Regions from separate parts of the Mesorhizobium sp. B2-1-3A genome, predicted to be linked through region 2. Evidence: predicted binding sites of a transcription regulator. Region 2 holds the regulator's gene; each other region holds the start of a gene.
The links. The regulator PhoB, encoded in region 2, activates phosphate uptake and scavenging genes when phosphate is short. The targets are predictions, from matches to a motif close to TGTCATNNANCTGTCAT.
Positions count from the first base shown of each region.

Region 1: a site for PhoB is predicted at 2,617-2,633, ahead of ppk2 (polyphosphate kinase 2). Genes of this name have one in related genera too.
Region 3: a site for PhoB is predicted at 2,567-2,583, ahead of phnC (phosphonate ABC transporter ATP-binding protein). Genes of this name have one in related genera too.
Region 4: a site for PhoB is predicted at 3,150-3,166, ahead of FJ977_RS28200 (ceramide glucosyltransferase). Genes of this name have one in related genera too.

Region 1 is NZ_VFWK01000001.1:291,169-296,047, forward strand. It holds gene hemB (porphobilinogen synthase) at 1-542, shown strand, start outside; gene FJ977_RS01570 (dihydrofolate reductase family protein) at 750-1,397, shown strand; gene ppk2 (polyphosphate kinase 2) at 1,589-2,509, opposite strand; gene FJ977_RS01580 (aldo/keto reductase) at 2,792-3,835, shown strand; gene FJ977_RS01585 (glycosyl transferase family 90) at 4,164-4,879, opposite strand, start outside.
Region 2 is NZ_VFWK01000003.1:882,262-887,140, forward strand. It holds gene xylF (D-xylose ABC transporter substrate-binding protein) at 1-129, opposite strand, end outside; gene FJ977_RS15565 (ROK family transcriptional regulator) at 401-1,645, shown strand; gene phoB (phosphate regulon transcriptional regulator PhoB) at 1,984-2,673, opposite strand; gene phoU (phosphate signaling complex protein PhoU) at 2,796-3,503, opposite strand; gene pstB (phosphate ABC transporter ATP-binding protein PstB) at 3,529-4,332, opposite strand; gene pstA (phosphate ABC transporter permease PstA) at 4,329-4,879, opposite strand, start outside.
Region 3 is NZ_VFWK01000003.1:506,984-511,862, forward strand. It holds gene phnK (phosphonate C-P lyase system protein PhnK) at 1-324, shown strand, start outside; gene phnL (phosphonate C-P lyase system protein PhnL) at 394-1,101, shown strand; gene FJ977_RS13755 (DapH/DapD/GlmU-related protein) at 1,098-1,715, shown strand; gene FJ977_RS13760 (DUF1868 domain-containing protein) at 1,821-2,531, shown strand; gene phnC (phosphonate ABC transporter ATP-binding protein) at 2,662-3,519, shown strand; gene phnD (phosphonate ABC transporter substrate-binding protein) at 3,622-4,530, shown strand; gene phnE (phosphonate ABC transporter, permease protein PhnE) at 4,587-4,879, shown strand, end outside.
Region 4 is NZ_VFWK01000007.1:213,980-218,858, forward strand. It holds gene FJ977_RS28190 (2'-deoxycytidine 5'-triphosphate deaminase) at 1-440, opposite strand, end outside; SAM riboswitch at 538-615, shown strand; gene FJ977_RS28195 (O-succinylhomoserine sulfhydrylase) at 673-1,863, shown strand; gene FJ977_RS28200 (ceramide glucosyltransferase) at 1,897-3,048, opposite strand; gene apaG (Co2+/Mg2+ efflux protein ApaG) at 3,347-3,739, shown strand; gene FJ977_RS28210 (Hsp33 family molecular chaperone) at 3,928-4,879, opposite strand, start outside.

The sequences.
Region 1 (4,879 bases), on a different contig from region 2:
AGGTCGCGGCTGCGGCCGTCATCCAGGCGGCCGCCGGCGCCGACATCATCGCGCCTTCCGACATGATGGACGGCCGGATCGGCGCCATCCGCGACGCGCTCGACGCCAACGGTTTTCAGGACGTGGCGATCATGTCTTACGCGACGAAGTTCGCCTCGGCCTTCTACGGCCCCTATCGGGAGGCGGTCGGCACCGCCGGGCTGCTCAAGGGCGACAAGAAGACCTATTACATCGACCACGCCAATTCCGACGAGGCGGTGCGCGAGGCCGAGCAGGACATCGCCGAGGGCGCCGACATGCTGATGGTCAAACCAGGCCTGCCCTATCTCGACATCATCCGCCGGCTGAAGGACGAATTCCAGATGCCGACCTTCGCCTACCAGGTGTCGGGCGAATATTCGATGATCAAGGCCGCGGGCGCCAATGGCTGGATCGACGGCGAAAAGGCGATGCTGGAGAGCTTGCTTGCCTTCAAGCGCGCCGGCTGTGATGGGATCCTGACCTATTTCGCGCCTGAGGTGGCGGAGATGCTGAAGGGGTAGCTTGCACCAAACCTGAACGAGGAAGCCGCCGAAGCCCGGCGATGCGGGGTATTAGCACCGTTATCTTTGTTTTGAACGATCGTTCCCAGCTGGCTGTCAGGAGCCTTCTGTAGCCCGTTTGCGCACCACATGAAACCAATTGCTTTTTGCAAGCAGTTAGGTTAAACGGCCACTGATTGCAAATTACATGCGGTTCAGGAGGCAATGGTGTCAAAACTTCGTGTCAATGCATTCACCCTCTCGCTCGACGGTTACGGCGCCGGTCCGGATCAGACTCTTGAACATCCTCTCGGCGTCGGCGGCGAAAATCTGCACAAATGGATGATCGGCACCCGCACGTTCCGCCAGATGGTGCTCGGCAAGAACGACGGGACCACCGACACCGATGACAGCTTCGCGGCACGCAGTTTCGAGAATGTCGGCGCCTGGATCCTCGGCCGCAACATGTTCGGGCCGATCCGAGGCGATTGGCCTGACGACAGCTGGAAAGGCTGGTGGGGCCCCAGCCCGCCCTATCACGTGCCGACTTTCGTGCTGACGCGCTACAAACGCGATCCGATCGTCATGGAAGGCGGCACGACCTTCCACTTCGTCACCGACGGCATCCATTCGGCGCTCGAGCAGGCAAAGGTCGCGGCTGGCGGCAAGGATGTGCGGGTTGGTGGCGGCGTTTCGACAATCCGGCAATACCTTCAGGAGAAGCTCATCGACGAGATGCACCTGGCGATCTCGCCGATCCTGCTTGGCACAGGTGAGAATCTGTTCGCCGGCCTCGACATGCTGAAGCTCGGCTACCAGTGCACCGAGCAGGTTGCGACGGCGCTTGCCACGCATGTGGTGATCGGGCGGGCGTGACTACAGCTCTTTCTCCCCGTCACTATACGGGGAGAAATGCCCGGCAGGGCAATGAGGGGCGGCGCGGCCTTTGGAGACTAGCGGCAAGCTACCAATAGCAGCGAATTGGGGCTCAATCGCCAACGCTGGCGCCGCCCCTCATCCGCCCTTCGGGCACCTTCTCCCCGTGAACGGGGAGAAGGACAAAGTGCTCAATACTTCTCCGGCACGTAGAGTTCGCGCGGCAATGTCTGGCGCTCGTATTCGGGATTGAAGACGCGCTCGGGCAGCGTGATCTCCTCGTGCGGCACCTCTTCATAAGGCATCTGCTTGAGCAGATGGTCGATGCAGTTCAGCCGCGCGCGCTTCTTGTCGTTGCCCTCGACGATGAACCAGGGCGCCTCCGGAATGTTGGTGCGGGCGAAGGTTTCTTCCTTGGCCTTGGTATACTGCTCCCAGCGCACGCGCGATTGCAGATCCATCGGCGACAGCTTCCACTGCTTCATCGGATCGTGGATGCGCATCAGGAAGCGCATCTGCTGTTCCTCATCGGTGATCGAGAACCAGTATTTGACCACGGTGATACCCGAGCGCACCAGCATGCGCTCGAACTCCGGCACGTCGTGGAAGAACTCCTCGACCTGGTCGTGCGAGGCAAAGCCCATCACCCGTTCGACGCCGGAGCGATTGTACCAGGAGCGGTCGAACAGCACGATCTCGCCGCCAGCCGGCAGATGCGGGACATAGCGCTGGAAATACCATTGCGACTTCTCGCGTTCGGTCGGCGCCGGAAGTGCCACGACGCGGCAGATGCGCGGATTGAGCCGCTGGGTGATGCGCTTGATGACGCCGCCCTTGCCGGCAGAGTCACGGCCCTCGAAAACCACCACCAGCTTCTTCTTGTGATAAGCGACCCAGGACTGCAGCTTGATCAGTTCGGACTGCAAGGTGATCAGGTCGCGAAAATATTGCATGCGATCGATCGAAGGCGGATGCGAGTTCTTGTAGATCTTGGCGATCTCCATCGACAGCGCCGGCTCCGACATTTCGAGCTCATAGTCTTCGTCGAGCGTGTCGGCGAGCTCGGCTTCAAGCCAATCCTTGGCGGGAGAATTCTGTCTTAGCTCGGTCATATCAGTCGCTCCGCTAGCAAGCCCTGTCGGTTCATGTCCGGCACCCCAAACTGCAGGCCCGTGGCCTGGAATGGAAACACCTTAGCCGAATTCAATATAGGCCGGCGGTGACGGTTTTATTGCAGTCCGGAACGCGACCGCGGCCTTTAAAAGCTCCGCCATGCGTGATCGATCCATCATCATTGCATGGCGACAAGCCGGGCAAATTGTCCTACAAATCCCCGGTCGCATTCCGGGCTGCCCTTCGCGGCGCCCCAATTCAACACAATCGCGAGGACTGACATGGAATACCGCACCCTTGGCCGTTCCGGCCTGAAGGTTTCGACACTAACTTTGGGCACCATGACGTTCGGCGGCACCGGGCCCTTCGCCGCGGTGGGCAACAGCGATCTTACCGAAGCGAAGCGGATGATCGACATGTGCATCGACGCCGGCATCAACCTCATCGACACCGCCAATGTCTATTCGAACGGCCTGTCGGAAGAGATCGTCGGCGAGGCACTCGGCGGCAAGCGCAAGAACGACGTGCTGATCGCGTCAAAGGCGCGCATGCGGATCGGCAGCGGGCCGAACGACGAAGGCCTGTCGCGCCACCATCTGATCCGTGAATGCGAAAAGAGCCTGAAGCGGCTGAAGACCGACGTCATCGACATCTATTTCGTCCACCAGTGGGACGGTCTTACCCCGGTCGAGGAAACGGTGGCCGCGCTCGACACTTTGGTCGCCCAGGGCAAGGTGCGCTATATCGGCTGCTCCAACTGGTCCGGCTGGCAGGTGATGAAGGCGCTCTCCATCAGCGACAGCCGTCACCAGCAACGCTTCGTCACCCAGCAGATCCACTATACGCTGGAGGCACGCGAGGCCGAATATGAACTGCTACCGATCTCGGTCGACCAGGGGCTGGGCGTGCTGGTCTGGAGTCCGCTCGCCGGCGGCTTGCTGTCCGGCAAATACCGCCGCGACAGCCCGACCGCGCGCCAGCTCGCGGGTTGGTCCGAGCCGCCGATCCGGGACGAGGATCGGCTCTGGCGGATCGTGGACGTGCTGGTGGAGATCGGCAAGGCCCGCAGCGTCTCGGCGGCGCAGGTGGCACTTGCCTGGCTGCTCGGACGCCCCGCCGTCTCCTCGCTGGTGATTGGCGCCCGCAACGATGCCCAGCTCAAGGACAATCTCGCCGCGGCGGCCCTGGAGCTCAACCCTGAAGAACGCCAGCGCCTCGACGCCGTCAGCCGCCCGCCCCTGCTCTACCCCTACTGGCACCAGCAATTGACGGCAAAGGATCGCTTCGGCCCCGCCGACATGGTTCTCGACCGCAGCGTCATCTGACCGTTAGAGCGGCTCGTCGTTTCACGGAAACGTCGAGCCGCTCTAACTCTTTGTTTTGACTGAGTTACCTAGGGGAAGCGCTACGCGCTTTTCCCGGGAAAACCGTTTCACACTTTTCCTGGAATTGCTCTAGGCCGAGCCACGCTAGCCCTCGATGAAGTGCCAGAGTTGGCGATCGGGTTCGAGCTGGCCGCTGAGCACGAGCATTGGAGATTGTCCGGCAATAGGCATTGGCCGCGTCACGCTTACGCGTCGTTGTGCCAGGCATTTACCGAGGGCGGCGGTCGTCCAGCGCGTGCCGACCGACTTCGACGAGAGACCCTGGGCACTAGCCCGTTATGCAGCGCCAGACCTCGGTATCCGGCTCGATCTGGCCGCTGAGCACGAAATATTTGTAGAGCACCAGCAGGGAGATCGCCTGTTCAGTCTGTTCGTGCCCAAAGGTCCGGCAATAGGCGTTCGCTGCCGCGGTAATACGCTCCGCCTTCTCCGGGTTCCGTTCGAAATAGGCTACATGTTCGGCGAGGTCCGAGAAATCAGCTTCGAGCGGCACATAGTGGACATTGGCCTCGAGCTGCCGCTCGGCGAACCATGTCTCGTATGTCGGCGGCGGCATCAGGCAGAGCGACTTCGAGCTCAAGATCCATTTGAGGTTGGTCGCCACGTCGTTGCCCTCGAGCGAGACGATGTAGCGATAGCGCTGGTGCTGGCTGATGCTGAGAAACGGCTTGGCGTATTCGGCCGGAGCGTTCGGCTTGTGCGAGCCGGCATCGCAGAACGGCAGGTCGCGCACCGCCTTCAAAAATCTCGTCCTGATCGGATTGTTGAGATCGCCGCGCCAGACCACGGCAGGCAGCTTGTCGGCGAACGAGATGGCATCAGGCGGCATCTGGAAGTGACGAAACTTGTCGAGCTTCATGATGACCGCGTTCTGGTCGTCATCACGGATCGGCCGGTCCTTCACGATCGTCGGCACCTTCGGCAGCCTCCTGACGTCGCCGAATTCGAGGTCGATGAGCAATCCGGGGTCGAAGTAGCGGGCGA
Region 2 (4,879 bases):
GGTCTTCCAGCGCTCTTCCTGGAAGTTCGACCACGAAACACCGATGACCTTGTCCTTCGCCTGCGCGACCGACGCAAGCGTCAGCGACATGGCGACACCCGCCAGGATGGCGGCCGTGAATCTCTTCATGATATCCTCCCTGCGCCGCGTATGGCGCGACCAAACTGACCCGAAGGCCGGCACAGAGGCTCTATTTTTTCGAGCCTCAAAAAAAATACTGATCCATCGTCGGAACGCTGTCAACATCGATTCTGATGGATCTTGAGGTGTCGTGGACTTTTTTTCGAGCCTCGCAATAAATAAATGACAGCGCCAGCCGCTTCTGCCAGTATTTGCCCCAGTCGCCGGCAGTGTTCGAGGGGCAGTCAGAACCGCGGCGACGGGGAGGATGTGGGAAAGTATGTCGGTCGGAATCCGCCACGACGATCTGCGCCGGCGCAACCGCGCCATGGTGATTGCGGCCGTGCGCCGGGCCGGCCAACCGTCGCGCACCGAGATCGCCGCGACCACCGGCCTCAGCCATTCGACCATATCGGCGATCTCTTCGGACCTGATCGGCGAAGGCATCCTAGTCGAGGGCAAGCCGAGCGAGGCCGGTGCGCTCAAACGCGGCAGGCCACAGGTCGGCCTCGGCCTCAACCCGGAGGCCGCGGCCATCATGACTGTGGTGCTGTCGCTGAATTTCCTGTCCGTCGCCGTCATCGACTATGCCGGCCAGGTGATATCGGAGGAACAGCGCCGGCTGGACACGCTGACCATGTCGCGCGAGGCGCTGATCGGTGAATGCGTCGCCATTGTACGGCGCCGCCTCGAGGATCCCGATATCGACGTGCGCAGCGTCGCCCGCATCGCACTGGCGATCCAGGGCATCACCGACACCGAGGCCAGGGCCATGCTGTGGTCGCCGATCACGCCGCAGACCGACATCGCCTTCGCCGACATACTGGAAGCCGAGTTCGGCATCCCGGCCACCATGGAGAACGACTGCAACATGATGGCGGTGGCGCTGCGCTGGCGCGACCCCGAACGCTACCGCGACGACTTCATCGCTATCCTTTTGTCGCACGGCATCGGCATGGGCCTGGTGCTGAAGGGCGAGCTGTTCACCGGCACCCATTCGTCGGGCGGCGAGTTCGGCCACATGATCCATCGGCCAGGCGGCGCGCTCTGCCGCTGCGGGCGGCGCGGCTGCGTCGAGGCCTATGCCGGCAACTACGCCATCTGGCGCAATGCCAGGCAGCTTGGCGAGGACACCGAACCGGTCGCCGACGTCAGCGACGCGCAGATGCGGGCATTGGCGACGACAGCGCGGGAACGCGCCGGGCCCGAGCGCGAAGCCTATCGCAAGGCCGGAGAAGCACTAGGTTATGGCCTCGGCAGCCTGTTTGCGCTGATCGATCCCGCCCCCGTGGCCATGGTCGGCGTCAGCGCCGCCGCCTTCGACCTGATCGAGCCGGCATTGCGCGAGGCGATCGCCCAGACCGCCGGCGGCCAGCACTCGAAATCGATTTCGTTCGACACCGAACCGAACGAGTTGCCCCTGATCCGCGAGGGCTGCGCCATGCGCGCACTGACCTTCGTCGATCAGGAAATCTTCGCGCCGGGCGTGCAGGCAAGAGGCAGTGCCGGGAAGAGCGTTGCCTGAGCTGGCATTCGTCGTTGATGCGGTAGACCCTCGCTTACTTGGAGATTGGCCGTCGTCATCCGTGGGCGGAGCAGGAGCGAAGCTCCGTCGCGGAGACCCTGGGATCCATTCCGTGACCTATGCCACGCAGTGCAACGGAGCAGGATTTGCGCCGTGGCAACGCTTTGAGGTCGCGGCATGGATCCTTGGGCTGCAGAGCAGCCCCAGGGGTTCGCGCCGCGTCGCTGCGCTCCTTGCTCGCCCAAGGATAACGAAGCCATGAGCGTCTCAGCCAATTGTCAATGCGTGTGACCCGGGAGTGGACACAGTCAACCTATCAACGCTTCCGCCTCAAGGCTCTAATCTTCCCTGATCGCGTAGCCTGCCCCACGGATGGTGCGGATGACGTCGGGCATGCGGCCATTGTTGACCGCCTTGCGCAGGCGGCCGACATGCACGTCCACGGTGCGCTCGTCGATATAGATCGTCTCACCCCAGACATTGTCGAGCAGTTGGCTGCGCGAGAAGACGCGGCCGGGATGGCGCATCATGAATTCGAGCAGGCGGAATTCGGTCGGCCCGAGCCGGATCTCGCTCTTCTTGCGGTAGACCCGGTGCGATTCACGGTCGAGCACGATGTCGCCGACCTTGAGCACGCTGGACAGCACTTCCGGCTTGGCGCGGCGCAGCAGCGCCTTGACGCGGGCCATGAATTCCGGCGTCGAGAACGGCTTGACCAGATAATCGTCGGCCCCTGTGGAGAGCCCACGCACACGGTCGCTTTCTTCACCCCGCGCGGTAAGCATGATGATCGGCAGCCGTTCGGTCTCGGGCCGCATTCTTAGCCGGCGACAGAGTTCGATGCCGGACACCGCCGGTACCATCCAGTCGAGCACCAGGAGATCGGGCACGTTCTCCTGCAGCCGGATTTCGGCTTCATCGCCGCGGGTTACCACCTCGACCTGATAACCTTCCGATTCCAGATTGTAGCGGAGGAGCACGCCGAGCGGCTCCTCGTCCTCCACCACCATGATGCGTGGTGCGATCATTGACTGGTCACCTCTAAAGCAATCCCAGGAAAAAATGTGTAGCGGTTTTCCATCCTGAATTGCGTGAAACAAAGAGATAGAGCGGTTCGGCGTTTCCGCGAAACGCTGAACCGCTCCAACGCTCAAGCCGCCGGCGCCGACATCGCCGTCTCGTCCTGTTTGGGGCGGTTGGCGGGCAGTTGCGTGCCGGTCAGGACATAGTACGCGTTCTCGGCGATGTTGGTCACATGGTCGCCGATGCGTTCGAGATTCTTGGCGCAGAACAACAGATGCGTGCAAGCGGTGATGTTGCGCGGATCCTCCATCATGTAGGTCAGCAATTCGCGGAACACCGAGGTGTACTTGACGTCGATGCGTTCGTCGTCGGCGCGCAGCTTCGCAAGCGCGGCGGCGTCGCGCGCCGCATACTCCTCGATCACGCCCTGCACCTGGATCAGCACCAGCTGCGCCATGGCGTCGATGGAATGCGACAGGTCGCGCGGCGTTGCGTTGAGACCGACGGTGCCGACGCGCTTGGCAATGTTCTTGGCAAGGTCGCCAATGCGTTCGAGGTCGCCGGCCATGCGGATCGACCCGACGACATGGCGCAGATCGTCGGCCATCGGCTGGCGCTTGGCGATCAGCGTGATGGCGCGATCGTCGAGTTCGCGCTGGCGTGCATCCATGATGGCGTCGTCGGAGACCACGCGCTGTGCCAGCGCGTTGTCGGAATTCAGCAGCGCCTTGGTGGCGCCGCCGACCATCGAGCCGGCGAGATCGCCCATGTCGCTGATCAGCCTGCTGATCTGTCCGAGATCCTCGTCGAAGGCTGCGACTGTATGTTCGGCCATGATCCTGGTCCTCGTATGCGTGCGATCAGCCGAAGCGGCCGGTGATGTAGTCTTGCGTGCGCTTCTCGCGAGGCGACGTGAAGATCTTCTCGGTGCGGTCGAATTCGACCAGTTCGCCCAGATACATGAAGGCGGTCTGCTTCGAGACGCGCGCCGCCTGCTGCATGTTGTGGGTGACGATGACGATCGTGTAGTCGGCCTGCAGCTCGTCGATCAGTTCCTCGATCTTGGCGGTCGACAGCGGATCAAGCGCGGAGGCCGGCTCGTCGAGCAGGATGACCTCCGGCTTCACCGCCACCGTGCGGGCGATGCACAGCCGCTGCTGCTGGCCGCCCGACAGGCTGAGGCCGCTGGCATTGAGCTTGTCCTTGACCTCGGTCCACAAAGCGGCGCGCTTCAGCGCCTGCTCGACACGACCGTCCATCTCGGCCTTGCTGATCTTCTCATAGAGCCTGACGCCGAAGGCGATGTTCTCGTAGATCGACATCGGGAACGGCGTCGGCTTCTGGAACACCATGCCGATCTTGGTGCGCAAAAGGTTGAGGTCCTGCGAGCGGTCGAGAACGTTCTGGCCGTCGAGCAGCACCTGGCCCTCGGCGGTCTGCTTGGGGTAGAGCTCGTAGATGCGGTTGAAGACGCGCAGCAGTGTCGACTTTCCGCAACCGGAAGGGCCGATGAAGGCGGTGACGCTGCGCTCGGGCAGCGACAGCGTGATATCCTTCAGCGCCTTCGATTGGCCGTAGTAGAAGTTGAGGTTCTTGACCTCGATCTTGGCCTTGGCCGCCGCCTCGGCGGCGATCGTCATGTCTGGAGACAACATCTGGCTCATTTGTCCTCTCTGCGTCCGGTCAGGCTGCGCGCAAAGATGCTGAGCGCGAGAACCGTCAATGTGATTATGAGTGCGCCGGTCCAGGCCAGCTGCTGCCATTCCTCGTAGGGACTGAGAGCGAACTGGAAGATGGTGACAGGCAGGCTGGCCATCGGCGCGTTGAGATTGCTGGACCAGAACTGGTTGTTCAGCGCCGTGAAAAGAAGGGGGGCGGTCTCGCCGGAGATGCGGGCGATGGCCAGCAATATGCCGGTGACGATGCCGGAAAGCGCCGCGCGATAGGCAACCGAACGGATGACCACCCAGCGCGGCGCGCCGATCGCGGTGCCGGCTTCGCGCAACGCGTTCGGCACCAGATTGAGCATGTCCTCGGTGGTGCGCACGACGACCGGGATGACCAGGATGGCCAGCGCGACGGCCCCGGCGATGGCCGAGAAATGCCCCATCGGCCGCACCATCAACTCATAGACGAACAGACCGATGATGATCGATGGCGCCGACAGAAGGATGTCGTTGATGAAGCGCACCACGGTGGTGAGCTTCGAGA
Region 3 (4,879 bases), 380 kb from region 2:
TTTTCCGGCGGCATGCGCCAGCGCCTGCAGATCGCCCGCAACCTCGTCACCGGGCCACGGCTGGTGTTCATGGATGAGCCGACCGGCGGCCTCGACGTCTCGGTGCAGGCGCGCCTGCTTGATCTGCTGCGCGGACTGGTCAACGATCTTGGCCTGGCGGCCATCGTCGTCACCCACGACCTTGCCGTCGCACGTCTTCTGTCGCAGCGCATGATGGTGATGAAGGACGGCCGCGTCGTCGAAAGCGGACTCACCGACCGCGTCCTCGACGATCCCCGCGCCCCTTACACGCAGCTTCTCGTTTCCTCGATTTTGCAGGTGTAGCCGCATGATCCCGAAAAGTGGAAGCCGGTTTTCGGACCGGATCATGCGGCAAGACAAAGGACACTGATCATGCCAACCCCGCTCGTTGTTTCCGACGTCGCCAAGAGCTTTACCATGCACCTGCGCGACGGCATCAAGCTGCCCGTCGTCGCTGGCGTCTCGTTCTCGATCAAGGCTGGCGAATGCACGGTGCTCGGCGGCCCGTCCGGTGCAGGCAAGAGCTCGATCCTGAAGATGCTCTACGGCAACTATGCCGTCGATGAAGGCCAGATCATCGTCAGGCACGACGACGGGCTGATCGATCTCGCCAATGCCAGCCCGCGCACCGTGCTTGCCGTGCGCCGGCAAACGATCGGCTATGTGAGCCAATTCCTGCGCACCGTGCCGCGCGTTTCGGCGCTCGATGTCGTCGCGGAGCCGCTGGTCGAACGCGGCGAGGAGCGCGAGGCGGCCAGAGGCAAGGCGCGCGCACTGCTGGCGAAGCTCAACCTGCCGGAAAAACTCTGGGCGCTGCCGCCGGCGACCTTCTCCGGCGGCGAGCAGCAGCGCGTCAACATCGCGCGCGGCTTCATCACCGAACACCCGATCCTGCTGCTCGACGAGCCGACCGCCTCGCTCGATGCCACCAACCGCGACGTGGTGATCGAACTCATCGCCGCCAAGAAGGCGGCGGATGTCGCCCTGCTCGGCATCTTCCACGATCACGATGTGCGCGAGGCGGTTGCCGACCGCATCATCGACGTCACCGCCTTTGCTCCGGGAAAACTCGCCGCATGACCAGGAAATTGTCGGAGACGCCGCTGGTCCACCCGACGGCGGAGGTACACAACTCGACGCTTGGCCGCTGGACCGAGATCGCCGACCGCAGCCGGGTCTCGGAAAGCGAACTCGGCGACTATTCCTACATGATGCAGGACTGCGCCGTCTGGTGCGCGACGATCGGCAAGTTCGCCAACATCGCCGCAAGCGTGCGCCTCAACGCCACCAACCACCCGACCTGGCGGCCGACGCTGCACCATTTCACCTACCGCGCGTCGGACTATTGGGACGATGCCGAGCATGAGAGCGAGTTCTTCGCCCAACGCCGCGCCAAGCGCGTCAGCATCGGCCACGACACCTGGCTCGGCCACGGTTCGACCGTCCTGCCCGGCGTTACTGTCGGCGATGGCGCCGCGGTCGGCGCCGGAGCCGTCGTGTCGAAGGATGTCGCGCCCTACACCATCGTCGCCGGCGTGCCGGCAAAGCCGATCCGCGAGCGCTTCGACCGCCGCACCGCCGAACGCTACCAGGCGCTTGCCTGGTGGGACTGGGACCATGCCAGGCTGCGCGCGTCACTTGACGATTTTCGCGAACTTTCGGCCGAGGCGTTCCTGGAGAAATACGGGGGGTAGGCAGTTCCAGGAAAGGTGGCTCCCTCGCATCATCGTCATCGGGGAGCCCTTTCATATCCCTGACACAGGACTCGGACAGGACGCCATCTCCCCAAGGAGATCGCCATGCTCGATACAGTCAAACCCTCACTCGCCGGATTCTTTGCCGGCTCCAATCCGATGCCGCCGGCGCATCTCGGCACGCGCTACGACACCTCAGGCAATTTCCTGACCGAGCCCGGCAACACCGTCGTCAGCCATCTCGTCAGCGGCTCACCCTCCGAGGCCGTGGTGCTTGCGGTGCGCGACAAGATGCTGGCGATGCCCGATGCCGATCGGCTGGCCTTCACGCCCGTCTCCAGCCTGCACATGACCCTGTTCCAGGGCATCATCGAGTACCGCCGCCGCCTGCCCTATTGGCCGCAGGACGTGCCGCTCGACACCAGCATCGACGCCATGACCCGGCTTTATCTGGAGCGCCTGAAGGGTTTCGAAGGCTTCGGCCCCTTCAACATCAAGGTGGTCGAGATCGTGCCGACCGGTCTCACCGTTGCCGGCGCGACCGACGAGGATGTGCGCATCATGCGTCAATGGCGCGATGCGCTGGCGGTGCCGTTCGGCTACCGGCATCCCGATCACGACACTTACGTCTTCCACATCACCTTCGCCTATCAGATCCAGCGTCTGGCGGACGACAGGGCGGCTGCGTGGCAGGCGCTGTTCGATGATGGCCTGGCGCTTTTCGCAAGGCAGGCGCCGGTGATCGAGATTAAGCCACCCGCCTTCTGCGCTTTCCGCGACATGAAGCATTTCGAGGAATTGCTGGTGCTCGGCTGATCGCCGGCAAGGCGCCAGCCGCCAAGCCTGTGGAGCGTAACAAAACTGACATGCTGGCGACACGGCAGGTTCATGTGGCTGCGTTAGGCGAATGCCTGACGATCAATATGGACCGGACTGGAACCAGCCCATGTCAGCAAGCTCTGCCACGCTCGAAATCCGCGGTGTCAGCCGACGATTTGGCAAGAACACCGCCGTCAGCGACGTCACCATCTCGATCCCGCAGGGTCAGATGGTCGGCGTCATCGGCCGTTCGGGCGCCGGCAAATCGACCCTTCTTCGCATGATCAACCGTCTCGTCGACCCCAGCCAGGGGTCGATTTTTTTTGACGGCGCCGAGGTCTCCCAGTTGCGCGGCTCACCGCTGCGGCGCTGGCAGCGCGACTGCGCCATGATCTTCCAGCAGTTCAACCTAGTGCCGCGCCTCGACGTGTTGACCAATGTGCTGCTCGGCAAGTTGAACCATCGTTCGACCCTGTCCAACCTTCTCGGCATGTTTTCGCGCGCCGAATGCGCCGAGGCAGTCGCCGCCCTGGAGCGGCTCGACATCGCCCGTACCGCTCTGCAGCCAGCCGGCACGCTGTCAGGCGGACAGCAGCAGCGCGTCGCCATCGCCCGCGCCATGATGCAGCAGCCAAAGGTTATCCTCGCCGACGAGCCGATCGCCTCGCTCGACCCGCTCAACGCCAAGGTGGTGATGGATTCCCTGCAGGACATCAACCTGCGCGAAGGCATCACCGTCGTCACCAATCTGCATACGCTCGATACCGCGCGTGCCTATTGCAACCGCATCATCGGCATGGCCGCCGGCAAGGTCGTCTTCGACGGCCCGCCCGAAGAGCTGAACCGTGAGGCCGTGCGCCTCGTCTATGGCGCCGACAGCAATGGCGCGGAGATATCGGAGGCCATCACCTCCACCAGCGTTGCCTTCAAGCAAAAGATCGCAGCATCCGCCGGACCGCTCGAACCCGCATTCCCGGGTTACTGAGTTCAAGAAAGAGCGGCCTGGATCGTCCGCCCGCGTCAAGGGCACTTTTCAAGATCAAGAACGCTGCCGGCGCGGGGCCGGAACTTACAGGAGAGACATCAAATGTTCAGGAAGATGGTTTTCGGCGCCGTTTCGGTGCTCGCCATGGCGACCAGCATGGCCCACGCCGCCGATCTGAAGGAATTCCGCGTCGGCATCCTCGGCGGTGAAAACGAAACCGACCGGCTGCGCAACTACCAGTGCCTGGCCGACCATCTGAAGGCCGAATTCGGCTTCGAGAAGGTCTCGCTGTTCCCCGCCGCCGACTATGACGGCGTCATCCAGGGCCTGCTCGGTGGCACGCTCGACTTCGCCGAACTCGGCGCCTCCGGCTATGCCAGCGTCTATATCAAGGATCCGAAGGCGGTCACCCCGATCCTCACCACCCAGCAGACCGACGGCGCGACCGGCTATTATTCGATCGGCCTGGCGCTCAAGTCTTCCGGCATCACCGACATCAAGTCGGCCAAGGGCAAGAAGCTCGGCTATGCCGATCCGGATTCGACCTCCGGCTACCTGATCCCGCTAACCCAGATTCCGAAGGACACCGGCGCCTCCAACGAGACCTATTTCGCCTCGACCCAGTTCAACGGCGGCCATGAGAACAACATCCTGGCCGTGCGCGACGGCAAGGTCGATGTCGCTGTCGACGATTCCTCGGGCATCGGCGACTTCAAGAACGGCTTCACCTCCGGCACCTTCCACAAGGTCGTCGCCAAGGGCGCTGTCGACCCGAACGACTTCGTCGAAGTCTGGCGCTCGGGCCTGATCCCGAACGGCCCGCTGGTCGTGCGCACCGCGCTCGGCGACGAGATGACCGCCAAGCTCGCCGCCTTCTTCACCGAACTGCCGAAGAAGGACAAGGCTTGCTTCGAAGGCGTCGAAGGTGGCGATTTCACCGGCTACGTTCCGGTGAAGCCGGACTTCTACAACGTCATCGTCGAAGCCCGTAAGGCAGCCATCGGCGGCTAACGGCGAAATCAAGAAGGGCGGTGTTCAAAAACACCGCCCTTTTTGCATCTCCGATCATGACCCTTTCCGTGACAGCCCCCTCCGGCGCCCCTCATCCGATGGCCGATGCCTGGCGACGCCAGACGTCGCTGCGCAGGCTCTATACCGTGCTCGGCGTCGGCCTGCTGCTCGCCGCGATGTTCGCCAGCATGTGGTTCGCCGACGAAGCCAATGCCGGACACTTCTTCGATCGGCTGCCGCATATCCTGGATTTCTTGAGCTGGCTGGTCCCCAAGGACTGGAACGACGTCTGGCGGGCACTGTTCGACATTGCCTCGCCGCATGATACCGGCACCCAGGAATACAATTT
Region 4 (4,879 bases), on a different contig from region 2:
AAGGTGCGTGGGCTGACCTCCAGATAGAGCGGACCATTGTAGCCGGCGGCGATCTTGTCGAACTCGTGGCCTCGGTCGGTCATGACACGGGTGAAGATGTCGAGCCGCCCGGTCGAGCTCTTCGGATTGGCCGAGGCGGAAATCTCCGCCGGCAATGCCAGGCTTTCAAGCAGAGGCACGATGTAGACGCAGCCGGTTTCCAGCACCGCGCCGTCGGCAAGATTGATCTCGTGCAGCTTCAGCCGGTCGAGCTTCTCCGAAACCTTGTGATTGGGGCCGGGCAGGAAGGAGGCCCGCACCCGCCATGCCCTGTCGCCGAGTCTCAGATCGAGACTGGCCGGCTGGATCTGGTCGGCATCGAGGGCACGCGGCGACTTCAGCGCGCCGGACTGGAACAGCGCCGAAATGTCCTGATCGGGAAGAATGCCCGTCTCTCGCAAGGCTTCGCTCCTAGAGGGCAGGCTTTGTCGAACCCGCTTGGTACAAACCTCTTAATGAAGCCGGCAATTGACGCAAGCGTGGGACGGGTCTAAAGGGTCGTTATCCCGTGGTGATTTGGCCGGTCGGCTTGCAGCCACGTTAAACAAGTCGCTAAAGGACCGTCGGGCCGCAAGGCCGTATGGACCGGTTGCGACTTTCGCGGCCGGTTTTTTTGTGTCTGGAACAAAAGCGATGAGCACCAAGAAGCGCAACTGGAAGCCTCAGACAGCCCTCGTGCATGGCGGAACCCTGCGTTCCGGCTTCGGCGAAACCTCCGAGGCGATGTATCTGACGCAGGGCTATGTCTACAAAACGGCGCAGGCGGCCGAAGCCCGGTTCAAGGGCGAGGAACCAGGTTTCATCTATTCGCGCTACGCCAATCCGACCGTCGACATGTTCGAAAAGCGCATGTGCGCGCTCGAAGGCGCGGAGGATGCGCGCGCCACGGCGTCGGGCATGGCCGCGGTGACGGCGGCCCTTCTGTGCAGCGTCAAGGCCGGTGACCATATCGTGGCGGCGCGCGCGCTGTTCGGCTCCTGCCGCTGGGTGGTCGAGACGCTGGCGCCGCGCTACGGCATCGAGGCCACGCTGGTCGACGGCACCGACATCGCCAATTGGGAAAAGGCGGTCAGGCCCAACACCAAGCTGTTCTTCCTGGAAAGCCCGACCAATCCGACACTGGAAGTGGTCGACATATCAGCCGTCGCCGCGCTTGCCAATTCAATCGGCGCGCGGCTTGTCGTCGACAATGTCTTCGCCACGCCTTTGCAGCAGAAGCCGTTGCAGCTTGGCGCGCATATCGTCGTCTATTCGGCGACCAAGCACATCGACGGCCAGGGCCGCTGCCTCGGCGGCGTGATCCTGTCGGACAAGAAGTGGATCGACGAGAACCTGCACGACTATTTCCGCCACACCGGCCCCAGCCTGTCGCCCTTCAATGCCTGGACGTTGCTGAAGGGCCTGGAGACGCTGCCGCTGCGCGTGCGCCAGCAGACGGAGAGCGCCGGCAGGATCGCCGATTTTCTCGCCGAACAGCCGCAGATTGCTCGTGTCATCTATCCCGGCCGCGCCGACCACCCGCAGGCCGATATCGTCAAGAAGCAGATGTCGGGCGGCTCGACGCTGATCTGCCTCGATGTCAAGGGCGGCAAGCAGGCAGCCTTCGCCCTGCAGAATGCACTCGACATCGTGCTGATCTCGAACAACCTTGGCGACGCCAAGAGCCTGATCACCCATCCGGCGACGACGACGCACAAGAATTTAAGCGACGAGGCCCGCGCCGAACTCGGCATCGGGCCTGGTACGCTGAGATTGTCTGCTGGCCTGGAAGACACCGACGACCTTCTGGAAGACATCGCACAGGCGTTGAAAGCCGCCAAATAGCAGGCCGTCCAGGCAGCGTCGCCTGCGGCGGATTCAGGCTCGCGACGGCGCCTCTTCAAGTTCGGCGGCCTTGGTGCCGATGGTCATCGCATTGCCGCGCCAGTCGACGGCGCCGCCGAGCCAGCCGCGTGCCCACATCGCCGGCAGGATCAGGTCACGCACCACGATCGCCGCGACCATGCGCGGCGACAGGTACCAGCCCTTGGACCAGGCCAGTGCACATTCCGGGAAGTAGAAGGCCGCCAGCACGGCGACGGCCGTCAGCGGCAGGCTGAAGCCGGCGCTTGCCGCCGCAACCAGCGCAAGCACCAGCGGCACCACCGCGCCGGTCAGGATTTCAGGTGCGAAGAACAGCGGAAAGGTGACGCGGCGCAGGCGCGCCCAGCGGGCCTGGCGCGACCAGATCTCGCCAAGCGTGCGCCGGCCAAGCGGCTGTTCGAAGGGCGAGGCGACGAGATTGACGCGCAGGCCGAGCCCATTGACCAGCTTGGTCGCGGCGGCGTCCTCGGCGATTTCGGCGGCCAGCGCGCGGATGCCGCCATTGGCATCCAGCATCGGCTTGTTCCAAAGCATGCTCTTGCCCTGGGCAAAGCCAAGGCCGAGCGCCTCACCGGCATACTGCCAGCGGGCCTGCAGGGTGTTGAGGAAGGCGCATTCGACCTCGGCCCAGAAGCCATCCGGCCGCGAGCCGATCGGCGTCGAGCAGACAAGGCCCGTGTTTGGCCGCCACGCCGCCATCAGATGCTGGATGTAATCCCCGGGCATCAGCACGTTGGAATCAGCCAGGATGACCCATTTGTGCCGCGCGGCTTCCCAACCCTTGACGCAATTGTTGAGCTTGGGATTGGCGCTGACGCGATCGTCACCGATCAACAGCCGGGCCGGCAGCTTGGGGAAACGGGCAATGGCTTGTCTGATCAACCCGACCACCGGATCATCGGCATGGGCAACGCAGAAGATCAACTCGTAGCGCGGCCAGTCGAGCGAGAAGGCGCGCTCCAGCGTCTCGTGCGTGAACGGCTCGACGCCACGCGACGGCACGACAATCGACACCGGCTGCGATTTGCCGGCTGGCGGCGAGATCGTAGTGCGCCGTTTCAGCTGTGAGGCCGCCAGCGCGATGCTGGCAGCGTTTGAAAGGATAAGAGCAGTCGAAAGCGAGGCGGCTATGATAGTGAGTTCCATCGAGATCTGGGCGCTCCAGAAGAGACGGGCCGCGGTGTGGCCGCTTTCAACAGTTCGACAGAGCGCCGAGTCGCTCGGTTCGCGCACACCACCATTGTCATGTGTCACTTAAATGACATTCTTTGCCGGCACCTGCCTTTCGAGGACGAGCGCGACAAGACGCGCACGTTGACCTCCTCGCCTGGAGGGCCGAAAGTTTTGTTTGTTTGAGCATGATCTTTGGACAGGCGGAAACCGTTTGGCCGGGAAAACCGGTCCACTTTTCGGGATCATGCTCGATATCGTTTTGGAGCCGCTTATGTACCGCGCAGTCACGCGCAACATCGAAGTGCAGGTCAGGCCGTTCTATCTCGAGGACCGTTCGGATCCTTCCGAGAACCGCTATGTCTGGGGTTACCAGATAACGATCGACAATCAGTCGGACGAATTCGTGCAGCTTCTGTCGCGCTATTGGCACATCACCGACGGCGCCGGCCGGGTCGAGGAAGTGCGAGGCCCCGGCGTTGTCGGCGACCAGCCCGAACTCAATCCCGGCGACAGCTATCAATACACGTCGGGCTGCCCGCTCTCGACGCCGTCAGGGATCATGGTCGGGCGCTATACGATGCGCAACAAGCGCGGCGAGACATTCGACATCGCCATCCCGGCCTTTTCGCTGGATCTGCCGGGAACGAGACGGACGGTGAATTGAGCGTCTTTCTCCCCGTCACTACACGGGGAGAAATGCCCGGCACGCAATGAGGGGCGGCGCCGAACTGATGAGATTATCTTTCACGCACGTGACGGGTCTACGCGCGGCCACTTGCCAAAGTTAGCGCTGCCCCTCATCCGCCTGCCGGCACCTTCTCCCCGATAGTGACGGGAAGAAGGAAGCTCCCTTTACTGCGCCGCGAATTCCGCCGGGTCGAAGTCATATTGCTTCGAGCAGAATTCGCAGGCGACGTGGATGCCGCCGTCCTCGGTCGAGTCCTTGATCTCCTGCGCGGAGAAGCCCTCGAGGATGCCGCGGATCTTGTCGCGCGAGCACGAGCACTGGTCGGCGACGGGGACGCCGCCGAAGACGCGCACGCCATGCTCATGGAATAGGCGATAGAGCAGCCGCTCGGCGCCGATCGTCGGATCGATCAGCTCTGTCGGTTCGATGGTACCGAGCAGCGCCAGCAATTCCTGCCAGGAATTGTCGGCCGGATCGTGGATCTCGTCACGCGGATCGCCATCGCCGCCGGGCAGGTCCGGAACGCGCATGCGCTCGGGGGACTGCGGCAGGAACTGCGCCAGGATGCCACCGGCACGCCACTGTTCGCGCGCGCCACCAGGGCCCGGCGTCAAAAGCTTGGCGACAGAGAGCCTGATATCCGTCGGAATCTGCTCCGACTGGCGGAAGTAGGTGCGCGCCGCGTCCTCCAGCGTCTCGCCGTCGAGTTGCACGATGCCCTGATAACGCTGCGTGTGGGCACCCTGGTCGATGGTCAGCGCCAGCACGCCGCTGCCGAGCAGCGTCTGCTGGGACGTCTCGCCCGCCGCGACGAGGGCCTCGAGCCTATCGGCATCGAAGCGCGCATAGGCGCGCAGCGCCGAAGGCGTCGTGAAATCCGCCACCAGCATGTCGACCGGCCCGTCGGTACGGGTCTGCAGGATGAACTTGCCCTCGAATTTGAGCGAGGTGCCGAGCAGCACCGTCAGCACGCAGGCTTCCGCCAGCAGGCGGGCGACCGGCTCGGGATAGTCGTGGCGGCTGAGGATGGCGTCGAGCATCGGCCCGAGCTGGACCGTGCGACCGCGCACGTCGAGCGGACCGACCTCGAAAGGCACGACATGGTCGTCGCCGGCA